One region of the Pseudomonas sp. Z8(2022) genome, then DNA from elsewhere that is predicted to be linked to it. Evidence: predicted binding sites of a transcription regulator. Region 1 holds the regulator's gene; the other holds the start of a gene.
What was found. Region 1 encodes FliA, which starts transcription of late flagellar genes. Its sites were predicted from a motif close to CTAAAGTTTNNNNNNNNNNNGCCGNTAA; they were not measured.
Positions count from the first base shown of each region.

Region 2: the regulator FliA is predicted to act here: its motif matches at 7,871-7,898, upstream of OEG79_RS14710 (flagellar protein MotY).

Region 1 is NZ_CP107549.1:1,688,936-1,700,070, forward strand. Features, by position in the region: gene flhB (flagellar biosynthesis protein FlhB) at 1-858, shown strand, start outside; gene flhA (flagellar biosynthesis protein FlhA) at 980-3,103, shown strand; gene flhF (flagellar biosynthesis protein FlhF) at 3,115-4,425, shown strand; gene fleN (flagellar synthesis regulator FleN) at 4,517-5,347, shown strand; gene fliA (RNA polymerase sigma factor FliA) at 5,344-6,090, shown strand; gene OEG79_RS08055 (chemotaxis response regulator CheY) at 6,189-6,563, shown strand; gene OEG79_RS08060 (protein phosphatase CheZ) at 6,583-7,371, shown strand; gene OEG79_RS08065 (chemotaxis protein CheA) at 7,384-9,603, shown strand; gene OEG79_RS08070 (protein-glutamate methylesterase/protein-glutamine glutaminase) at 9,649-10,785, shown strand; gene OEG79_RS08075 (flagellar motor protein) at 10,811-11,135, shown strand, end outside.
Region 2 is NZ_CP107549.1:3,085,742-3,096,876, reverse strand. Features, by position in the region: gene OEG79_RS14760 (ABC transporter ATP-binding protein) at 1-189, opposite strand, end outside; gene livG (high-affinity branched-chain amino acid ABC transporter ATP-binding protein LivG) at 193-960, opposite strand; gene OEG79_RS14750 (high-affinity branched-chain amino acid ABC transporter permease LivM) at 957-2,225, opposite strand; gene livH (high-affinity branched-chain amino acid ABC transporter permease LivH) at 2,222-3,145, opposite strand; gene OEG79_RS14740 (branched-chain amino acid ABC transporter substrate-binding protein) at 3,399-4,517, opposite strand; gene OEG79_RS14735 (DUF2288 domain-containing protein) at 4,813-5,130, shown strand; gene OEG79_RS14730 (DUF5064 family protein) at 5,221-5,589, shown strand; gene OEG79_RS14725 (bacterioferritin-associated ferredoxin) at 5,669-5,887, opposite strand; gene rnt (ribonuclease T) at 6,064-6,738, opposite strand; gene pyrC (dihydroorotase) at 6,735-7,781, opposite strand; gene OEG79_RS14710 (flagellar protein MotY) at 7,935-8,861, shown strand; gene OEG79_RS14705 (argininosuccinate synthase) at 8,968-10,185, shown strand; gene gloA (lactoylglutathione lyase) at 10,257-10,649, shown strand; gene OEG79_RS14695 (PA3496 family putative envelope integrity protein) at 10,698-10,877, opposite strand; gene nth (endonuclease III) at 10,990-11,135, opposite strand, start outside.

The sequences.
Region 1 (11,135 bases):
GTACAGCCGTTCCTGATCGCCTTGCTGATCGCCTCCATCGCCGGCCCGATTGCCCTGGGCGGCTGGCTGTTCTCGGCTGAAGCGCTGCAGCCCAAGGCCAGCCGAATGAACCCGCTGGCAGGTCTCAAGCGCATGTTCTCGGTTCAGGCCCTGGTCGAGCTGATCAAGGCGCTGGCCAAGTTTCTGGTCATTCTCGCGGTGGCGCTTCTGGTGCTTTCGGTGGATCAGGACGATTTGCTGGCCATTGCCAACGAGCCGGTCGAACCCGCCATCCTGCATAGCTTGCAGGTGGTGGGCTGGAGCGCGCTGTGGCTGTCGTGCGGGTTGATCCTGATCGCGGCGGTGGACGTGCCGTTCCAGCTGTGGAGCCACAAGAACAAGTTGAAGATGACCAAGCAGGAAGTGCGCGACGAGTACAAGGACACCGAGGGCAAGCCGGAGGTCAAGGGGCGTATTCGTCAGTTGCAACGGGAGATGGCCGAGCGGCGCATGATGCAGGCCGTGCCGGAGGCCGATGTGGTGATCACCAACCCGACGCACTTCGCCGTGGCGCTCAAGTACGACCCCGAGAAGGGCGGCGCGCCGCTGCTGCTGGCCAAGGGCGGCGACTTCCTGGCGTTGAAGATCCGCGAGATCGCCCAGGAGCATCAGGTGATGGTGCTGGAATCGCCGGCGCTGGCGCGGGCCGTGTACTACTCCACCGAGCTGGACCAGGAAATCCCCGCCGGTCTGTATCTCGCCGTGGCGCAGGTGTTGGCCTACGTCTACCAGCTACGTCAGTACCGTGCCGGCAAGGGCAAGCGGCCGGGGCCGTTGCCCGATCTGCCGATTCCGCCGGATTTGCGTCGCGACTCATAACCCTCGTAATGCTGTTTTCGTCCACTCCCGCGTTTCTGGAACGCTTCTTGCCATAACCCTTGCAAGGCGCATGTCAGCGTCAAAAGATTGAATTGGCTGGGGTCGTCACGTGGCATTCAATATCAACCGCTCGCAAATCATCGGGGACGCTCGTGGCAACCTGGCCGGGCTGCGCCAGGGCAGCCTGGGTATCCCGCTGCTGTTGCTGGCGCTGCTGGGCATGGTCACGCTGCCGGTGCCGCCGCTGCTGCTCGACACCCTGTTCACGTTCAACATCGCCTTGTCCATCGTCGTGCTGCTGGTCGCCGTCTACGCGCTACGCCCGCTGGACTTCGCCGTATTCCCCACCATCCTGCTGGTGGCCACCCTGTTGCGCCTGGCGCTCAACGTCGCCTCAACTCGCGTCGTGCTGCTGCACGGCCAGGAAGGCCCGCACGCCGCGGGCAAGGTAATCCAGGCCTTCGGTGAGGTGGTGATCGGCGGTAACTACGTGGTCGGTGTGGTGGTCTTCGCCATCCTGGTTATCATCAACTTCGTGGTCGTCACCAAGGGTGCCGGACGGATTTCCGAAGTCAGCGCGCGTTTCACCCTCGACGCCATGCCCGGCAAGCAGATGGCCATCGACGCAGACCTGAACGCCGGTTTGATCGATCAGGCCGAGGCCAAGAAGCGTCGTGCGGAGGTTGCCCAGGAGGCCGACTTCTACGGTTCGATGGACGGTGCCAGCAAATTCGTTCGTGGCGATGCCATCGCTGGTCTGCTGATCATGTTCGTCACCCTGATCGGCGGCATGGCCATCGGCATGCTGCAGCATGGCCTGAGCTTTGCCGATGCGAGCAAGATCTACGCGCTGTTGGTGATCGGTGATGGCCTGGTCGCGCAGATTCCTTCGCTGCTGCTGTCCACCGCCGCAGCCATCATGGTTACCCGCGTATCCAGCTCCGAGGACATGGGCCAGCAGGTCAACCGGCAGATGTTCGCTTCGCCGCGTGCTCTGGCCGTAGCGGCGCTCATCCTGATCGTCATGGGGCTGGTGCCGGGTATGCCGCATATATCCTTCATCGGCCTGGGCCTGATCGCTGCTGGTGGCGCCTATTGGATCGCTAACAAGAAGCGCAGGGCTCAAGAGGTGGAGCAGCAGGAAGTGCAGCGTCAGCAGGAACTGATTCCGGCGCAGAAGGCGCAGGAGGTCAAGGAGCTGGGTTGGGATGACGTCACTCCGGTCGACATGGTCGGCCTGGAAGTGGGCTATCGGTTGATTCCGCTGGTCGATCGCAACCAGGGTGGCCAGTTGCTGGCGCGGATCAAGGGCGTGCGCAAAAAGCTGTCGCAGGAAATGGGCTTTCTCATGCCATCGGTGCATATCCGCGACAACCTCGACCTGGCGCCCAATGCCTATCGCCTGACGCTGATGGGCGTCAGCGTCGCCGAGGCCGAGGTCTACCCCGACCGTGAGTTGGCGATCAATCCCGGGCAGGTATTCGGCCCGCTCAACGGCATCGCCGCCAAGGATCCGGCGTTTGGGCTGGAGGCGGTGTGGATCGACCCGACTCAGCGTGACCAGGCGCAATCGCTCGGTTACACCGTGGTCGACGCCAGTACCGTGGTCGCCACTCATCTCAACCAGATCCTGCACAAGCATGCCCATGAGCTGCTGGGGCACGAGGAAGTGCAGCAGCTCATGCAGTTGCTGGCCAAGAGCTCGCCGAAGCTGGCCGAAGAGCTGGTACCCGGGCTGGTTTCGCTGTCGACCCTGCTCAAGGTGCTGCAGGCATTGCTGCAGGAACAGGTGCCGGTACGGGATATCCGCACCATCGCCGAGGCCATCGCCAACGTCGCGCCCAAGAGTCAAGATCCCGCCGCTATGGTCGCTGCCGTTCGCGTGTCGCTGGCCCGTGCAATCGTGCAAAGCATTGTGGGACTAGAGCCGGAGCTGCCTGTCATCACGCTTGAGCCAAGGTTGGAACAGATTTTGCTGAACAGTCTGCAGAAGGCCGGTCAGGGTAGCGAGGATGGCATCCTCCTCGAACCGGGCATGGCCGAGAAGCTGCAGCGATCCCTGGTGGAAGCGGCGCAGCGCCAGGAAATGCTCGGCAAGCCGGTGATTCTGCTGGTGGCCGGGCCGGTTCGGGCGATGCTGTCGCGCTTCGCGCGGCTGGCGGTACCCAGCATGCACGTGCTGGCGTACCAGGAAATTCCGGACAACAAGCAGGTCACCATAGTCGCTACGGTCGGCCAGAACTGAGGTAGAGGGTCATGCAGGTCAAACGTTTCTTCGCCGCCGATATGCGGACCGCCATGAAACTGGTGCGTGACGAACTGGGCGCTGACGCCTCGATCATCGGCAACCGCCGTGTCGCCGGTGGCGTCGAGCTGACTGCCGCCCTGGATTACCAGGCGCCGACGCCGGTCCGCCCGAACCCGGCGCTTGAGGCCGAACTGCGCAAGACTCAGGCGCGCATCGTCAGCGCCCAGGCAGAGCTGGCCACCCGCTCCGAACAGGACGCCGGCAAGGACCGTCAGCTGTTCGCCAATGAATCGCTGCTGGCGCCCGAGCTCCCGGTAACGCCAGTCAAGCCGCAGCGCCCGGTCGAGGTCGCAGCGTCGGCCGCGCCGGCGGTCGACCCGCGCGCGCTGGATGCCATGCGCTTCGAACTGCATGGTCTGCGCGAGCTGATCGAGGTGCAGCTGGGCTCCATCGCCTGGGGACAGTTGCAGAATCGCCGTCCGCAGCAGGCCAATCTGTGGCGCCGTCTGCAGCGCATGGGGCTATCCGCCGAGCTGTCGCAGGCATTGCTGGGCAAGGTCGCCGGTGTGGCCGAGCCACGTCAGGCCTGGCGCATGCTTCTGGCGCACCTGGCTCACGCGATCAAGACGCCCAAGGTCGAGCCTCTGGAAGAGGGTGGGGTAATTGCTCTGGTCGGTCCGGCCGGCATGGGCAAGACCACCACGCTGGCCAAGCTGGCCGCGCGCTATGTGCTTAAGTACGGGGCGCAACAGGTCGCTCTGGTGAGTATGGACAGCTTCCGTATTGGCGCACAGGAGCAACTCAAGACTTTGGGGCGTATCCTTGGTGTATCGGTGACGCAGATCGATCCGGGTCAGTCTCTGCTGCAGGCCCTGGCGCCGCTGGCCAAGAAGCGCGTGGTGCTGATCGATACTGCCGGGCTGCCGGGCAATGATCCGGCCCTGCGTCTGCAACTGGAAAGCCTCGCCTCGGCACGCATCAAGGCGAAAAATTATCTGGTTCTGGCTGCAACAAGTCAGAGTCAAGTGCTCAAGGCGGCCTACCATAGTTACAAGCGCTGCGGCCTCGCAGGCTGCATACTGACGAAACTGGATGAAGCCGCGAGCCTGGGCGAGGTTTTGGGTCTGGCTATAGGCCATCAACTGCCGGTAGCCTATGTGACGGACGGCCCGCGGATTCCTGACGATCTGCAGGTACCGCGCAGTCATCAGCTGGTCAGCCGTGCGGTAGGCCTGCAGGCTGCCGAGGAGCCGAGTGAGGATGCCATGGCGCAGATGTTCGCCGGCCTCTACCACAGCCCGGCGCAGCGAGCCGGTTGAAGCGGCGAGAATGTTGCACCCTCTGGCGCATATGGCGCGGGAGTGAACGGCCTGATGGCCAAGTCGAAGTTAGACAAGGTGTAAAGAAAACATGGGTATGCATCCCGTACAGGTGATCGCGGTGACCGGCGGCAAGGGTGGCGTCGGCAAGACCAATGTGTCGGTGAATCTGTCCATGGCCCTGGCCGATCTCGGTCGTCGGGTGATGTTGATGGATGCCGACCTGGGGCTGGCCAATGTCGACGTGTTGCTGGGGTTGACGCCCAAGCGCACGCTGGCCGATGTCATTGCAGGTGAATGCGATCTGCGCGATGTCCTGCTGCAGGGACCGGGTGGCATTCGCATCGTGCCGGCCGCATCCGGCACGCAGAGCATGGTCAGCCTCACGCCGATGCAGCATGCCGGTCTGATTCAGGCTTTCAGCGATATCAGTGAAAACCTCGATGTGCTGGTGATCGATACCGCCGCCGGCATCGGCGATGCAGTGGTCAGTTTCGTGCGCGCCGCGCAGGAAATCCTTGTGGTGGTGTGCGATGAGCCCACTTCGATCACCGATGCCTATGCGTTGATCAAACTGCTCAATCGTGACCACGGCATCAGCCGCTTCCGCGTCCTGGCCAACATGGCCCACAGCCCGCAGGAAGGGCGCAATCTCTTTGCTAAGCTGACCAAAGTGACCGATCGCTTCCTCGATGTCGCCCTGCAGTACGTCGGTGCCGTGCCCTACGATGAGTGCGTGCGCAAGGCCGTGCAGAAGCAGCGCGCAGTCTATGAAGCCTTCCCGCGATCCAAATGCGCGCTGGCGTTCAAGGCGATAGCTCAGAAAGTTGACACCTGGCCGCTGCCGGCCAATCCCCGCGGCCATCTGGAGTTTTTCGTCGAGCGTCTGGTACAGCAACCGACTGCAGACTCGGCCGTATGACAGCAGCCTCTGGACTTCGTATGTATAACAAGGCTCAGGCGCAGGACTCCCAGCATCAGCTGATCGAGCGTTACGCTCCGTTGGTCAAGCGCATCGCCTACCACCTGCTGGCGCGCCTGCCTGCCAGCGTGCAGGTCGATGATCTGATCCAGGCCGGCATGATCGGCCTGCTCGAAGCCTCGCGCAAATACGACGCCGGCAAGGGTGCCAGTTTCGAGACATTCGCCGGTATTCGTATCCGTGGCTCCATGCTCGACGAGGTGCGCAAGGGGGATTGGGCGCCGCGTTCGGTGCACCGCAACAGCCGTATGGTGAGCGACGCCATTCGTGCCGTCGAAGCAAGAACAGGACGCGACGCTAAAGATCACGAGGTTGCGGCCGAACTCCAATTGAGTCTGGAAGATTACTACGGCATTCTTGGCGACACTTTGGGCAGCCGCCTGTTCAGTTTCGACGACCTGTTACAGGACGGCGAGCATGGCGGGCTGCACGAAGACGCCACGCACACCCACCTCGAACCTTCGCGGGACCTCGAAGACGAACGCTTCCAGGCGGCCTTGGCCGATGCCATCGCCGGCTTGCCGGAGCGCGAACGTCTGGTGCTGGCGCTGTATTACGATGAAGAACTGAACTTGAAGGAAATCGGTGAAGTGCTGGGGGTTAGCGAGTCGCGCGTGAGCCAGTTGCACAGCCAGTGCGCGGCGCGTTTGCGCTCGCGGCTGAGTGAATGGCGCGCCAATTGAAGCGGCGTACTCGCAGGCAGAAACGGTTTCACGATTAAAGGACGTAGTTGCAAGCGCAATACGTTTGGGACTGTACGGAGGTCGACTTGGACAAGAACATGAAAATCCTCATCGTTGACGATTTCTCGACGATGCGACGGATCATCAAGAACCTCTTGCGGGACTTGGGTTTCACCAACACCGCGGAAGCCGACGACGGCACCTCGGCTTTGCCGATGCTGCAAAGCGGCAGCTTCGACTTTCTGGTGACCGACTGGAACATGCCCGGCATGACCGGTATCGACCTGCTGCGTGCCGTGCGTGCCGATGAGCGCCTCAAGCACCTGCCGGTGCTGATGGTGACCGCCGAAGCCAAGCGCGATCAGATCATTGAGGCGGCCCAGGCCGGCGTGAATGGCTACGTGGTCAAACCCTTCACCGCTCAGGTGCTGAAGGAAAAGATCGAGAAGATCTTCGAGCGGGTTAACGGCTGATGCCGGCCGCGAGGGTGCTATGGAACACGATGACTCTACGATGGGTGACCTTGAGTCGACCCTGAAAAGCAACGCCCGCGATCTGGTCGACAGTCTCGAACAAGGTAACTTCGGCGCCGCGGTGCAACTGATCAACGAGCTCAACAAGGTCCGCGACCGCGGGCTGTATCACGAAGTCGGCAAGCTGACCCGTGAGTTGCACAACGCCATCGTCAACTTTCAGCTTGACGCGCGCATGCCCCATGCTCAGGAACTTTCGCAGATCGCCGACGCGACCGAGCGCCTGAACTATGTCGTGACCATGACCGAGAGGGCCGCCAATCGCACCATGGATCTGGTCGAGCAGAGCGCGCCGCTGGTCAACGACATGAGCGACGAGGCGCAGAGTCTGAGCGTCGAGTGGGGTCGTTTCATGCGCCGCGAAATTGACGCCGATGGCTTCCGTGAGCTTGCCAAGCGAGTCGAGCTGTTCCTGGCCCGTAGCGAACGGGATGGCGCCAAGCTCTCAGGTTATCTAAACGACATTCTGCTGGCACAGGACTACCAGGACCTCACCGGTCAGGTGATCAAGCGAGTCACCCAGTTGGTGACCGAAGTGGAAAGCAACCTGCTCAAGCTGATGTTGATGGCGAGTCAGGTCGATCGTTTTGCCGGTATTCAGCACGACCACGAAGTGTTGCGCAAAGAGCAGGAAAAATTAAAAGAGCCGTCGCGGGGTGAAGGTCCGCAGATTCATGCCGATAAGCGTGATGACGTCGCCTCCAGTCAGGACGATGTCGACGACCTGCTGTCCAGTCTAGGGTTCTAAGGAGCACACAATATGAGCTTCGGCGCCGATGAAGAGATTCTCCAGGATTTCCTGGTAGAGGCCGGCGAGATTCTCGAACAGTTGTCCGAACAGTTGGTCGAGCTGGAAAGCCGACCGGACGACATGAACCTGCTCAACGCCATCTTTCGCGGTTTCCATACCGTCAAGGGTGGTGCAGGCTTCCTCCAGCTCAACGAGCTGGTGGAGTGCTGCCATATCGCCGAAAACGTCTTCGACATCCTGCGCAAGGGTGAGCGTCGCGTCGATTCGGAACTGATGGATGTGGTGCTCGAGGCTCTTGATGCTGTGAACGGGATGTTCGGCGAGGTGCGTGAGCGCCGCGAGCCGACCCCTGCCTCGCCCGAACTGCTGGCCGCGCTGTCTCGCCTGGCCGAACCGGGTGGCAGCGAAGCGCCTGCCGCACCCGTGCAGCAGACCGCACCGGAGCCCGAGCCGGAACCTGTGGCCGCTGCTGCACCTGTTTCCTCTGGCGACATCACCGACAGCGAATTCGAACAACTGCTCGACGCGCTGGGTGAGGCGCCGTCTGCCGAAGCGAGCGCGCAAGGCAACACCGCTAGCGACGAAATTACCGACGACGAGTTCGAGTCGCTGCTCGATCAGCTGCATGGCAAGGGGCAGTTCACCGGCACGGTCGAGGCGCCTGTGGCTGCCGCTTCGGCTTCGCCTGCGGCGGCTGCACCAGCCAGCGATGAAATCACCGACGATGAGTTCGAAGCCCTGCTCGATCAGCTGCATGGCAAGGGCCAGTTCTCGGGCGCGGCCGAAGCCGCTGCACCAGCCGCCCCGGCGGCAACGCCGGCAGCGGCCAGCGATGAAATCACCGACGACGAGTTCGAGTCGCTGCTCGATCAGCTGCACGGCAAGGGCAAGTTCGTGCCGCCTAGCGAGCCGGCGCCGGCAGCCGCGGTAGATCCTGTTGTCACGCCCAAGGCCGCTGCGCCGGCTGCCAAGCCTGCTGCGGCCAAGACCAAGGCCGAGCCAGCTGCTTCCCGTCCTGCCGCTCCGGCCCCGGCTGCCGACAAGGCACCTGCGGCAAGTGAGGCAGAAACCACCGTACGGGTCGATACAGCACGCCTCGACGAGATCATGAACATGGTCGGCGAGCTGGTGCTGGTGCGTAACCGCCTGGTTCGCCTGGGCCTCAACAGCGGCGACGAGGCCATGGCCAAGGCCGTGTCGAACCTCGACGTGGTGACGGCCGACCTGCAGACCTCGGTGATGAAGACGCGCATGCAGCCGATCAAGAAGGTCTTCGGCCGCTTCCCACGTCTGGTGCGCGACCTGGCGCGCAACCTGAAGAAGGAAATCAACCTCGAGCTGGTGGGTGAGGAAACCGACCTCGACAAGAACCTGGTCGAGGCGCTGGCCGATCCGCTGGTGCACCTGGTGCGCAACGCCGTCGACCATGGCGTGGAAACCCCGGAAGAGCGCGAGAAGGCCGGCAAGGCCCGTGCCGGTCGTGTGGTGCTGTCGGCCGAGCAGGAAGGCGACCACATCCTGCTGACCATCAGCGACGACGGCAAGGGCATGGACGCCGATGTGCTGCGTGCCAAGGCCGTGGAGAAAGGCCTGCTGGACAAGGATGCGGCTGACCGCCTCAACGAGTTCGAGTGCTACAACCTGATCTTTGCCCCGGGCTTCTCGACCAAGACCGAGATTTCCGACGTGTCTGGCCGTGGCGTCGGCATGGACGTAGTCAAGACCAAGATTTCCCAGCTCAACGGCACGGTCAACGTGTTCTCGCAGAAGGGCCAGGGTTCGAAGATCGTCATCAAGGTGCCGCTGACTCTGGCGATCATGCCGACGCTGATGGTGATGCTGGAGAATCAGGCCTTCGCCTTCCCGCTGGTCAACGTCAACGAGATCTTTCACCTCGACCTGTCGCGTACCAACGTCGTCGATGGTCAGGAAGTAGTGATCGTGCGCGACAAGGCGTTGCCGCTGTTCTACCTCAAGCGCTGGCTGGTGCCGCAGGCATTCCAGGAGGGGCAGGGTGAAGGCCATGTGGTGATCCTCACCGTTGGCAGCCAACGCATCGGCTTTGTCGTCGATCAATTGGTCGGGCAGGAAGAAGTGGTAATCAAGCCGCTGGGCAAGATGCTGCAAGGCACGCCCGGGATGTCTGGTGCCACGATCACTGGCGACGGACGCATCGCATTGATTCTCGACGTACCGAGCATGCTCAAGCGCTACGCTCGACGGTTCTGATGTTTCGCGGCGAGGGCCATGGTGTCGCGCCGTCTAGGAGTGTGTATGGCTGTTAAGGTTCTGGTGGTGGACGACTCCGGTTTCTTCCGCCGGCGCGTTTCAGAAATCCTGTCTGCTGACCCCAGCATTCAGGTCGTAGGCACGGCCACCAACGGGCGGGAAGCCATCGATCAGGCGTTGGCGCTCAAGCCCGACGTGATCACCATGGATTACGAGATGCCGATGATGGACGGCATCACTGCGGTCCGAAACATCATGCAGCGTTGCCCGACGCCGGTACTGATGTTCTCCTCGCTGACCCATGAAGGCGCCCGTGTGACTCTCGACGCACTGGACGCCGGCGCCGTGGATTTCCTGCCGAAGAACTTCGAGGACATCTCGCGCAACCCCGAGAAGGTCAAGCAGATGCTGTGCGAGAAGGTGCACAGCATCGCGCGCAGCAACCGCCGTTTCAGCTCGGCTGCAGTGGCTCCGGCGCCGACTGCGGCGAATCCGAGCACGGCGCCGAGTAGTCGTCCGGCCGTTTCGACACGACCTGCTGCGCCGGCTCCTGCTGCGCCTGCACGTTCCGCGTCAGCGCCTGGCGGCGGAGCAGCGATATCGCCTGCGCCCAGGCGCAAGGCCTACAAGCTGGTGGCGATCGGCACCTCCACCGGTGGGCCGGTAGCGCTGCAGCGTGTGTTGACTCAATTGCCAGCCAATTTCCCGGCACCCCTGGTGCTGATCCAGCACATGCCGGCCGCTTTCACCAAGGCCTTCGCCGAACGTCTGGACAAGCTGTGTCGTATTCAGGTCAAGGAAGCCGAGGATGGCGATATCCTGCGTCCCGGTCTGGCGCTGCTGGCGCCTGGCGGCAAGCAGATGATGGTCGACTCGCGCGGTGTGGTGAAGATCCTGCCGGGTGACGAGCGCCTCAACTACAAGCCCTGTGTTGATATCACCTTCGGTTCCGCGGCCAAATCCTATGGCGACAGGGTCCTTGCCGTGGTGCTGACCGGCATGGGCGCCGACGGTCGCGAGGGCGCGCGGATGCTCAAGCAGGTCGGCAGTCAGGTCTGGGCACAGGACGAGGCCAGTTGTGTCATCTACGGCATGCCCATGGCGGTGGTCAAAGCCAACCTGGCCGATGCGGTCTATGGCCTCGATGACATCGGTCGACACCTGACCGAGGCCTGCCAGTGACGAAGATCAACTCGGGAACATGCGCATGGATGTACTGAGCCTCATTGGCGTCATCCTGGCGTTCGTTGCCATTCTGGGCGGCAACTATCTGGAAGGCGGCAACGCCGGGGCGTTGCTCAACGGCCCGGCGGCGTTGATCGTCATTGGTGGTACGCTGGGGGCCGCCTTCCTGCAGACGCCCATGCCGGTGTTCAAGCGTGCCGTGGGCACCCTGCGCTGGATCTTCTTTCCGCCGCGTATCGATCTGATCGGTGGCATCAATCGGGTGGTCGGCTGGAGCATGGTGGCGCGCAAGGAAGGTCTGCTGGGACTTGAGGCCGTGGCCGATGCCGAGCCGGATCCTTATGCGC
Region 2 (11,135 bases), 1.4 Mb from region 1:
TTCACCCAGGTAGCGGATGCTGCCGCTGGATGCGCGCGGGTTGCCGCACAGGGTCATCAGCAGGGTCGACTTGCCGGCACCGTTGGCGCCGATCAGGGTGACGATCTCGCCTTTCTCCACTTCGATGCTGACATCGTGCAGCGCCTGGATCTTGCCGTAGAAGGTTGAGACGTTGTTGAAGCTCAGCATGGTTTACGCCTCCCCCAGATAGGCTTTGATCACGTCCGGGTTGTTGCGGATGTCGTCCGGCGTGCCGTCGGCCAGGGGAGTGCCCTGGTTGATCACGTAGATGTGGTCGGAAATGCTCATCACCAGCTTCATGTCGTGCTCGATCAGCAGCACGGTGACATTGTGCTCGTCACGCAGCACGCTGATCAGCGCCTTGAGGTCTTCGGTTTCGCGCGGGTTGAGGCCGGCGGCCGGCTCGTCGAGCATCAGGATGCTCGGGCGCGTCATCATGCAGCGGGCGATTTCCAGGCGGCGTTGCTGACCGTAGGCCAGGGTGCCGGCGTTGCGATTGGCGAAGTCCACCAGATCGACCTGCTCCAGCCAGTAGGCGGCGTATTCCATCGCCTCGCGTTCGCTGCGACGGAAGGCCGGCGTCTTGAACAGGCCGGCCAGGTAGCTGGTGTTCAGATGGCGGTGCTGGGCGATCAGCAGGTTTTCCACCGCGGTCATGTCCTTGAACAGACGCACGTTCTGGAAGGTCCGTACCACACCCTTGCGGGCGATCTTGTGCCCCGGCAGGCCTTCGATGGCCTCGCCATTGAGACGGATGCTGCCCGAGCTTGGCTGGTAGAAACCGGTCAGGCAGTTGAATACGGTGGTCTTGCCGGCGCCGTTCGGGCCGATCATCGAGACCACCTGCTTTTCCTTGACGTTCAGGCCCACCCCGTTGACGGCCAGCAGGCCGCCGAAACGCATGGACAGGCCGCTTACTTCGAGAATCGTGCGGCTCATCGCTTCAGCTCCAGGTGGGGACGTTGCATCGGCAGCAACCCTTGCGGGCGCCAGACCATCATGAAGATCATGACCAGGCCGAAGATCAGCATGCGGTACTCGCTGAGTTCTCGCATCTCCTGCAGCATCACCATGACGATGGCGGCGAGAATCACGCCGAGCTGCGAGCCCATGCCACCCAGTACCACGATGGCGAGGATCATGGCCGACTCGATGAAGGTGAACGACTCCGGTGTCACCAGACCCTGGCGGGCGGCGAAGAAGCTGCCGGCGAAACCGGCCAGGCTGGCGCCGAGGGTGAAGGCCGAGAGCTTGATCACGGTGGGGTTCAGACCCAGCGCGCGGCAGGCGATCTCGTCTTCACGCAAGGCTTCCCAGGCACGGCCGATCGGCATGCGCAGCAGGCGGTTGACCAAAAACAGGGTCAGCAGCACCAGCAGCAGGGCGATCAGGTAGAGGAAGATCACCTTGTACTGCGAGTTGTAGGCCAGCTCGAAGTAACCGTGGAAGGTCGGCATGTCTGCCGGCACGCGGCGCTCGAAGGACAACCCGAACAGAGTCGGCTTGTTCTCGTTGGCGATGCTCAGGCCGTTGGGGCCCCCGGTCAGATCGGTCAGGTTGCGCAGCAGGATGCGGATGATCTCGCCGAAGCCGAGGGTGACGATGGCCAGGTAGTCGCCACGCAGGCGCAGCACCGGGAAGCCCAGCAGGAAGCCGAACAGCGCGGCCATCATCCCGGCGATCGGCAGGCAGATCCAGAAGCCCAGGCCGAAGTAGTGCGAGAGGATGGCGTAGCTGTAGGCACCGACGGCGTAGAAGCCGACATAGCCCAGATCGAGCAGACCGGCGAGGCCAACCACGATGTTCAGGCCAAGGCCGAGCATCACGTAGATCAGGATCAGCGTGGCGATATCCACCGCGCCGCGGCTGGCGAAGAACGGCCACACCAGCGCCACCATGACCATCGCCAGAATGATCCAGCGCTGGGTGGAGGGCAGGGTGAGGAAGTTGCCGAGCTGGCCGGAGCCGCCTGGCAGCTTGGGCAGCTTGGGCAGCTTGGCCCAGGCCGGGGTGATCTGGTCGCGCAGCAGCTGCCAGAGGAAGATCAGCACAGCGGCGCCGCCGATGCACCAGAGTTCGAAGGCAGTGGCGCCGTCGACCCGCAGGCTGATGCCGGAGGTGCTGAGTTTCAGGCCCAATACGGGATAAGAGATGATCAGCACCAGCAGGGCGCTGAAAATCGCGGATTTGATGTTGCGGCTCATACCTTTTCCACCTCCGGGCGGCCAAGGATGCCGGTGGGACGGAACAGCAGCACCAGCACCAGCAGGCTGAACGCCACCACGTCCTTGTATTGATCGCCGAAGATATCGGCGCCGAAGGCTTCGGCTACGCCCAGCAGCAGGCCGCCGAGCACCGCGCCGGGAATGCTGCCGATACCGCCGAGTACCGCTGCGGTGAAGGCCTTGATGCCGGCGAGGAAGCCCAGGTGCGGGTTGATCACGCCGTAGTTCATGCCCAGCAGTACCGAGGCGATGGCGGCCAGCGCCGCGCCGATGACGAAGGTCAGGGCGATGATGTTGTTGGTGTTGATGCCGAGCAGGTTGGCCATCTTCAGGTCTTCGGCGCAGGCGCGGCAGGCGCGGCCCAGGCGAGAACGGGAGATGAACAGGGTCAGGCCGACCATGGTGACGAAGGTGACGATGAAGATCAGCACCTGCATGTAGGACACCACCACGCCGTTGGCTGCGCTTTCTCCGAAGATAAAGTTGCCGGGCAGCAGGCTGGGGATGGCCTTGTCCTTGGAGTCCTGCGAAAGCAGTACCGCGTTCTGCAGGAAGATCGACATACCGATCGCGGAGATCAGCGGGATGAGTCGGTTGCCGCCACGCAGGGGGCGGTAGGCCACCCGTTCGATGCTGTAACCGTAGGCGCTGGTGACGATCATGGTGGCGGCGAAGGCCGCGATCATCACGAAAGGCACGGCTTCCAGGCCGAACATGGCAAGGCCGGCGATCACGGTGAAGGCTACGTACGAGCCAATCATGTAAACCTCGCCGTGGGCGAAGTTGATCATGCCGATGATGCCGTAGACCATGGTGTAGCCGATGGCGATCAGGGCATAGGTGCTGCCAATGGTCAGGCCATTGAGCAACTGTTGCAGGTAGTGATAAAGATCAGGCATTGCCTAACTCCTGGGCGCTTGCGTAAAGCGGCGCTTGTGGCGCAGCGCGAGGCCGGAATTCTTCTAATAAGCAAAGCCCACTTCTGCAGTGGGCTCTGGGTTCAGAACACTCGTTCATGATCTGCTGCGCGTCGGCCCTGCTGCCAAGAACAGGCTCGGAATGCTCATGTACGAAAGTACACTGCGCTTCCTCGCCTGTTCCTGCTGCATGGCGCTAGCTCGCTAGCTCATGAATAAGTGCCTTCGGCGGGTCTTACTTGGCTTCGGACTTGGTGCCGTCCTGGTGCCACTCGTACACCACGAAGCTGAAGTCCTTCAGGTCGCCCTTCTCGTCGAAGGCCAGGGTGCCGGTGGGAGTGTCGAAGCTGTTGGAGCGCAGCGCAGCTGCTACCTTGGCGGTATCGGTGTCGCCGGCTTTCTCGATGCCTTCGGCGATAACCTGAACGGCAGCGTAGGCCGGGAACACGAACGGACCGCTGGAGTCTTCGTTCTTGGCCTTGAAGGCTTCTACCAGTGCCTGGTTCTTCGGATCCTGGTCGAAGGACTTCGGCAGGGTTACCAGCAGACCTTCGGAAGCCGGGCCGGCAATGGCGGAAATTTCGGAGTTGCCGACGCCTTCCGGACCCATGAACTTGACGTTCAGGCCGCGTTCTTTGGTCTGGCGCAGCAGCAGGCCCAGTTCCGGGTGGTAGCCGCCGTAGTAGACGAAATCGACGCCCGCCTGATTGAGCTTGGCGATCAGTGCGGAGAAGTCCTTGTCGCCGGCGTTGATGCCTTCGAACATGGCGACTTTCACGCCTTTGTCTTCCAGGGTCTGCTTGACTGCAGTGGCGATGCCTTCACCGTACTGCTGCTTGTCGTGGATGACGGCAACGGTCTTCGGCTTGATGTGGTCAGCGATGAAGTTGCCTGCGGTCGGGCCTTGCAGGCTGTCTAGGCCGATGGTGCGGAACACCAGTTCGTAACCGCGAGCGGTGATGTCCGGGCTGGTGGAAGCCGCGGTGATCATCAGGATGCCTTCGTCTTCGTAGATGTCCGAAGCCGGCTGAGTGGAGCTGGAGCACAGGTGGCCAACCACGAACTTGACGCCGTCGTTGACGATCTTGTTGGCAACGGCAACGGCTTGTTTCGGATCGCACGCGTCGTCGTAGACCACGCCTTCGAGCTGGGCGCCATTCACGCCGCCAGCCTTGTTGATCTGCTCGATGGCCATCTTGGCGCCGATGAACTGCATTTCGCCGTACTGGGCAACTGCGCCGGTTACCGGGCCAGCCAGGGCGATCTTGATGTTGTCGGCTGCCATCGAATAACTGGCCGCCCCCGCCAGTGCCATTGCCGCGAACAGCTTGGAAATCTGCTTAGCCTTGTTCATGAGTGCTCCACTCTTATGTTTTTCGTTGTTGTAGTTCTTGCGGCCGAAGCTGCAGAACCGGGTCTGTAACCCCGGTAGTGCCTCCGGCAACTGTACCGGAACAGTGTAGAGCGCGCATTTGCGCCTTGAAAAGCCGGCAGTTGGAGGCGAAACACGGGGGTGTCGCTAAATTGCAAGGAATGTATAGAAATACGGCGTGTCCTGGGCTGGCTGCTGAACGTCGTGCGGTTGCCTGGGATGCCGCCGGCGCTATCATTGCGCGCCATCATTCAAAGTCATCGACACGGGACACACCATGACGGATCAATCTAGCACCCTCTATGCCAAGCTGCTCGGCGAGACAGCGCCGATTCGCTGGCAGGAACTGCAGCCATTCTTCGCTCGTGGCGCGCTGCTCTGGGTCGAGGGCAATCAGGATCTGGTGGCGGTCGCACAGGCCGTGGCCGAGAACGATCAGACGCGTGTCGCGCAGTGGATGAACCAGGGCCTGCTGTGCAAGTTCGAAGATTCACGTGCCGAAGATCTGCTCGCGCGTGATCCGCAACTGTGGGCAGTGGTGGTGGCGCCCTGGGTGCTGGTACAGGAGAGGGCAGGTAGTTCGGCTTTGCACTGAAATGATGCATGCAGGGCTGCGGGTCGCGGGCTAGACTCTGCGGATCCGCCCGTCAGGGTGCGCGCAGCATCAAGACAAAGGAGTGAACCCATGTTCGAACCCGGCCATCTGCATCGCAGCAATCCTCCCGGCCAGAGCGGCCAACCCGGTTACAGCATCGATTTCTACTATGAAGTGCGTGAGGACCCGCAGGAGGGCCCCATGCTGCACGGGCGCCTGGTAGGCGAGATCGAAGGCAAGGCGTTCGAAGAAGTCTTCGAGATGCATCGCGATACCGCATTCAACTTCGCCAGCGTGATTTCACGGCTGACGGCCAGGCATGGTCTGCCCGCCAACCATAGCCTGATCATGTCGGCGCATGCCGAGTACGACGCGATCTTCGAGGATATTCGTGCCAAGCTGCACGCCAGGCCGGGAGACTCGGTAGATCTCGATCACCTGGAGCGTGACGGTCTATAGGCAGCGGCTCGATGTCAGACATGAGGGCATAAAAAAACCGGATTCAGAGATCCGGTTTTTTGTGGGTTCGCGTCGCGATTCAGGCGGCGACGAAGCCGGCAGGATAGGCCAGCGAGGCCTGGCTGCTCTGCACTTCGGCAATGGTTTCGCGAACCACCTGCTTGGCCAGACAGGCGCATTTGCCACACTGGCTGGCGATGCCCAGGCTGCCGCGGACTTCGCGGTAGCTGCAGCAGCCCTCATAGACCGCATCGCGGATTTGAGTATCGGTGACACCTTCACAGAGGCAGACGTACATAAGCAAGGCTCGTCTTGGTGGTTCTGTTCGATGGGACGGATACTAATGTTAATGAGAATGCTTGTCAAAGATCGATTGCGAATGTTCGCAGCTACTGACGAACGGTCCGGGACCTGAGCAGGCATAAAAAAACCGGCGTCAGCCGGTTTTTTATGCGCAGGTGTAGCTGACGGAACTCACTGATCGAACTCGTCCCAGCCGCCCATTTCCTTCCAACGATTGACGATCCCGCAGAACAGCTCGGCGGTCTTCTCGGTGTCATAGCGCGCCGAGTGCGCTTCCTTGCCATCGAACTCGATGCCGGCAGCCTGGCACGCCTTGGCCAGCACGGTCTGGCCGTAGGCGAGGCCTGCCAGCGTGGCCGTATCGAAGCTGGAGAAGGGATGGAAGGGGTTGCGCTTGATGCCACAGCGAGCCACAGCGGCGTTGAGGAAACCCAGGTCGAAGCTGCTGTTGTGCCCGACCAGGATCGCGCGCTTGCAACCGGCCGATTTGATCGACTTGCGCAGGCCCTTGAAGATTTCCCCCAGGGCATGCTCCTCGCTCACCGCCATGCGCAGTGGGTGGTCGAGCTTGATGCCGGTGAACTCCAGTGCAGCCGCTTCGATATTGGCGCCCTCGAAGGGTTCGACGCGGAAGAAGTGGGTGTGATCCGGATAGAGGAAGCCGCTCTCGTCCATGGCGATGGTGGTCGCCGCAATCTCCAGCAGGGCGTCGGTGGCGCAGTTGAAACCGCCGGTTTCCACGTCCACAACCACCGGCAGATAGCCGCGAAAGCGCGCTGCCATGGGCGTGCGCGGCCCGGACGGCAGGCTGGGTTCGAGTTCGTCTTCGTAGTTGTCTTCGCTCACGCCTGGCCCTCCAGCAGTTTCCAGTGCAGGGTTTCGCCGGCGCGCAGCGGTACCACGCTGTTCTCGCCCAGCGGCAGGGTAGCCGGCACGGTCCATTCTTCACGCACCAGGGTGATGGAGTCGGTGTTGCGCGGCAGGCCATAGAAGTCCGGGCCGTGGAAGCTGGCGAAGGCTTCCAGCTTGTCCAGTGCACCACGCTGTTCGAAGGCTTCGGCATACAGCTCGATGGCGGCATAGGCGGTGTAGCAGCCGGCGCAGCCGCAGGCGGCTTCCTTGGCGTGCTTGGCATGCGGTGCCGAATCGGTGCCGAGGAAGAACCTGGCGTTGCCGCTGGTGGCGGCGTCGAGCAGGGCCTCCTGGTGCACGTTGCGCTTGAGAATCGGCAGGCAATAGAAGTGCGGGCGAATACCACCGACCAGCATGTGATTGCGGTTGTACAGCAGGTGGTGAGCGGTGATGGTGGCGCCGACGTTGGCCGAGGCCGCTTCGACGAACTGCACCGCATCACGCGTGGTGATGTGCTCGAACACCACCTTCAACGTCGGGAAACGCTCGACCACGCGAGTAAGGTGTTCGTCGATAAAGGTCTTCTCGCGGTCGAATACGTCGATTTCGCTGCGGGTCACTTCGCCATGCACCAGCAGCAGCATGCCGACTTCGGCCATGGCTTCCAGCGCCGGGAAGATTTTGTCGATGCTGGTCACGCCCGAGTCGGAGTTGGTGGTGGCACCGGCCGGGTAGAGCTTGGCGGCATGCACGTAACCGCTGGCTTTGGCCGCGCGTATGTCTTCGGGGCTGGTGTTGTCGGTGAGGTAAAGCACCATCAGCGGCTCGAAGCGGCTACCAGCCGGGCGCGCAGCGAGAATGCGCTGGCGATAGGCGTCGGCCTCGGCGGCATTGCGTACCGGCGGTACCAGGTTGGGCATGATGATGGCGCGGCCGAAAGTGCGCGCGGCATCGCCGACGGTGTGTGGCAGCACCGCGCCATCGCGCAGGTGAATGTGCCAGTCATCGGGACGCAGAAGAGTCAGGCGGTCGGACATGAAGGGTTCCAGGCGGGTAAAACGTGGCCGCATGTTAACTGAAAAGCGTCTGCTCGCGCTCGCGCCGACGCGACAATCGAACGCAGGGGGTCAAGTTTCCGCGCGCCTGACCGATACCCTGTAAAAATGCCCTGAACCGCCGTGGAGCCTGTCGTGCGTGCGCCTAATTACCTCCTGATCAGCCTGCTGGCTGGCATGCCTCTGTGCCTGCCAGCGCACGCCATCAGCTTCCAGACCCGGCTGGAGAAGGTGGAGTGGACGGTGGAGGGCGATCAGTTCGAATGCCGCCTGAGCCAGCCGATCAGCAACTTTGGCAGCGGCGAGTTCGTGCGCCGCGCGGGTGAGCAGGTCACCTTCCGCCTCAAGGCCCGTGAGCGCTGGATGGGCGCGGGTTCGGCGACCCTGCTGGCGGCAGCGGCGCCCTGGCAGCCAGGGCGCGGCGACATCAATCTGGGTGTGGTCAGCGTCGGCAATGGCGAGGTGCCGTTCAACAGCTCGCAGGAGCAGGGTGCACGCCTGCTCACCGGTCTGCTGGAAGGGCGCAGCCCGGTGGTGCGCCATCGCACGCTCAATGGCGGCGACAATCTGGAAGTGCGGTTGCTGCCGGTGAAGTTTCACAAGGCCTATGACGATTACCAGGCGTGCACCGCCAAGCTGCTGCCGGTCAATTTCGATCAAATTCGCCAGGCGCAGATCGGCTTTCCCGGTGGCGGCATCGATCTCGACCCAATGGCCAAGGCCAAGCTCGATATCATCCTCGACTTCGTCAAGGCTGACCCGAGCATCAACAGCTTTCAGATCGACGGTCACGCCGACAACAGCGGCAATCGCCTGACCAATCGTGATCTTTCCCGTCGCCGTGCCTTGGCCGTGCAGGAGTATCTGATAGCCGGGGGTATTCCGGCCGAGCAGATCACCATGCGCTTTCATGGCGAGCGTTACCCGCTGGTGCCGAACAACAGCGAAGCCAATCGTGCCAAGAACCGCCGCGCAACCTTGCGTCTGGATCGTGTGCCGCAGCAGAGCGTTCCCGATCCCGCCACCACGCCGGTCGAGGCGTCAGGTAGCGAGCCCAGCTGAGCGACTTTGGCGTCGCCTGGTCAGCTCCGTCTGTCGCACCCCTGTAAATTGGACCGCTTGGCCAGTAGAATTACCGGCTTTCCGTACAACCCGTGGAGTGGATGGCATGGCGGACGTCAAAAAGGTAGTTCTGGCCTATTCCGGTGGCCTGGACACCTCGGTGATCCTCAAGTGGCTGCAAGATACCTATAACTGTGAGGTGGTGACCTTCACCGCTGACCTCGGTCAGGGCGAGGAGGTCGAGCCGGCCCGCGCCAAGGCTCAGGCCCTGGGCGTCAAGGAAATCTATATCGATGACCTGCGCGAAGAGTTCGTCCGCGACTTCGTCTACCCGATGTTCCGCGCCAACACCGTCTACGAAGGCGAGTACCTGCTGGGTACTTCCATCGCCCGTCCGCTGATCGCCAAGCGCCTGATCGAGATCGCCAACGAGACCGGCGCCGACGCCATCTCCCATGGTGCCACCGGCAAGGGCAACGACCAGGTTCGCTTCGAGCTGGGCGCCTATGCGCTGAAACCGGGCGTGAAGGTGATCGCCCCCTGGCGCGAGTGGGATCTGCTCTCGCGCGAGAAGCTGATGGACTACGCCGAGAAGCACGCCATCCCGATCGAGCGCCACGGCAAGAAGAAGTCGCCGTACTCCATGGACGCCAACCTGCTGCACATTTCCTATGAAGGCGGCGTGCTGGAAGACACCTGGACCGAGCACGAAGAAGACATGTGGCGTTGGACCAAGTCGCCGGAAGCGGCGCCGGATACCCCGACCTACATCGAGCTGACCTACAAGGCCGGTGACATCGTCGCCATCGACGGCAAGGCCATGACCCCGGCGCAGGTGCTGGCCGAGCTGAACCGCATCGGTGGCGAGAACGGCATCGGTCGTCTGGACATCGTCGAGAACCGCTTCGTCGGCATGAAGTCCCGCGGCTGCTACGAGACCCCCGGCGGCACCATCATGCTCAAGGCCCACCGTGCCATCGAGTCGATCACCCTCGACCGTGAAGTGGCTCACCTGAAAGACGAGCTGATGCCGAAATACGCCAGCCTGATCTACAACGGCTTCTGGTGGAGCCCTGAGCGTCTGATGCTGCAACAGATGATCGACGCCTCCCAGGCCAGCGTGAACGGCGTGGTACGCCTGAAGCTGTACAAGGGCAACGTCATCGTCACTGGCCGTAAGTCCGACGATTCGCTGTTCGACGCCAACATCGCGACCTTCGAGGAAGATGGCGGCGCCTACAACCAGCAGGACGCGGCGGGCTTCATCAAGCTCAATGCCCTGCGCATGCGCATTGCCGCCGGCAAGGGCCGCAAGCTGGTCTAAGCTGAGCTGTTGCGTCACCGGAACCCCGGCCCATGTGCCGGGGTTCTGCATTATTACGGGAGCACAACCTGATGAGACTGCTGCATACGATGTTGCGCGTCGGCGATCTGGAAAAGTCCATCGCCTTTTACACCGAAGTGCTGGGCATGACCCTGCTGCGGCGCAAGGATTATCCGGACGGCCAGTTCACCCTGGCGTTCGTCGGCTACGGCGACGAAGCGCACAACAGCGTGATCGAGCTGACCCACAACTGGGGCGTCGATCACTACGAGCTGGGCACCGGCTACGGCCATATCGCTCTGGAGGTCGAGGACGTCTACAAGGCCTGCGAGGACATTCGTGGGCGCGGTGGCAAGATCACCCGCGAGCCCGGCCCGATGAAGCACGGCACGAGCATTCTGGCCTTCGTCGAGGATCCGGACGGCTACAAGATCGAACTGCTCTCGCCGTCGCGCAGCGACTGAGTAGAAATGAAAAGCCCCGCGATTGCGGGGCTTTTTCTTGCGACGTATTCAGATATCGAAGTCGTATTCGGCCAGCTGCTTGTGCAGGCGACGCTCTTCGAGAAAATTGTCGATGATACGGCGCTTGGTCAGGTTGGTCTTGGCGACTTCCACCACAGGCTCGGCATCGTCTGCATCGTCCGCGACAAAGTCTTCGTCCAGTTCGAGATCTTCTTTGTCAGTGCTCATCTATTCCACTCCAGGCCAGCTACCGGGGGCCATTTGCGCACCTTATAGCGGCAAAAATTGAGCGGGTAAAAAAGATTTTTTCAATCAGAAGATCGCCAGATTCTATGGTCGATCAATCGTCGGAGGTTTTCGCCTTGTACTCGCACAGATCCTCGATGCGGCAGGCGCCGCAGCGTGGTTTGCGCGCGGTGCAGACGTAGCGCCCGTGCAGGATCAGCCAGTGGTGGGCATCGAGCAGGTAGTCCTTGGGCACGAACT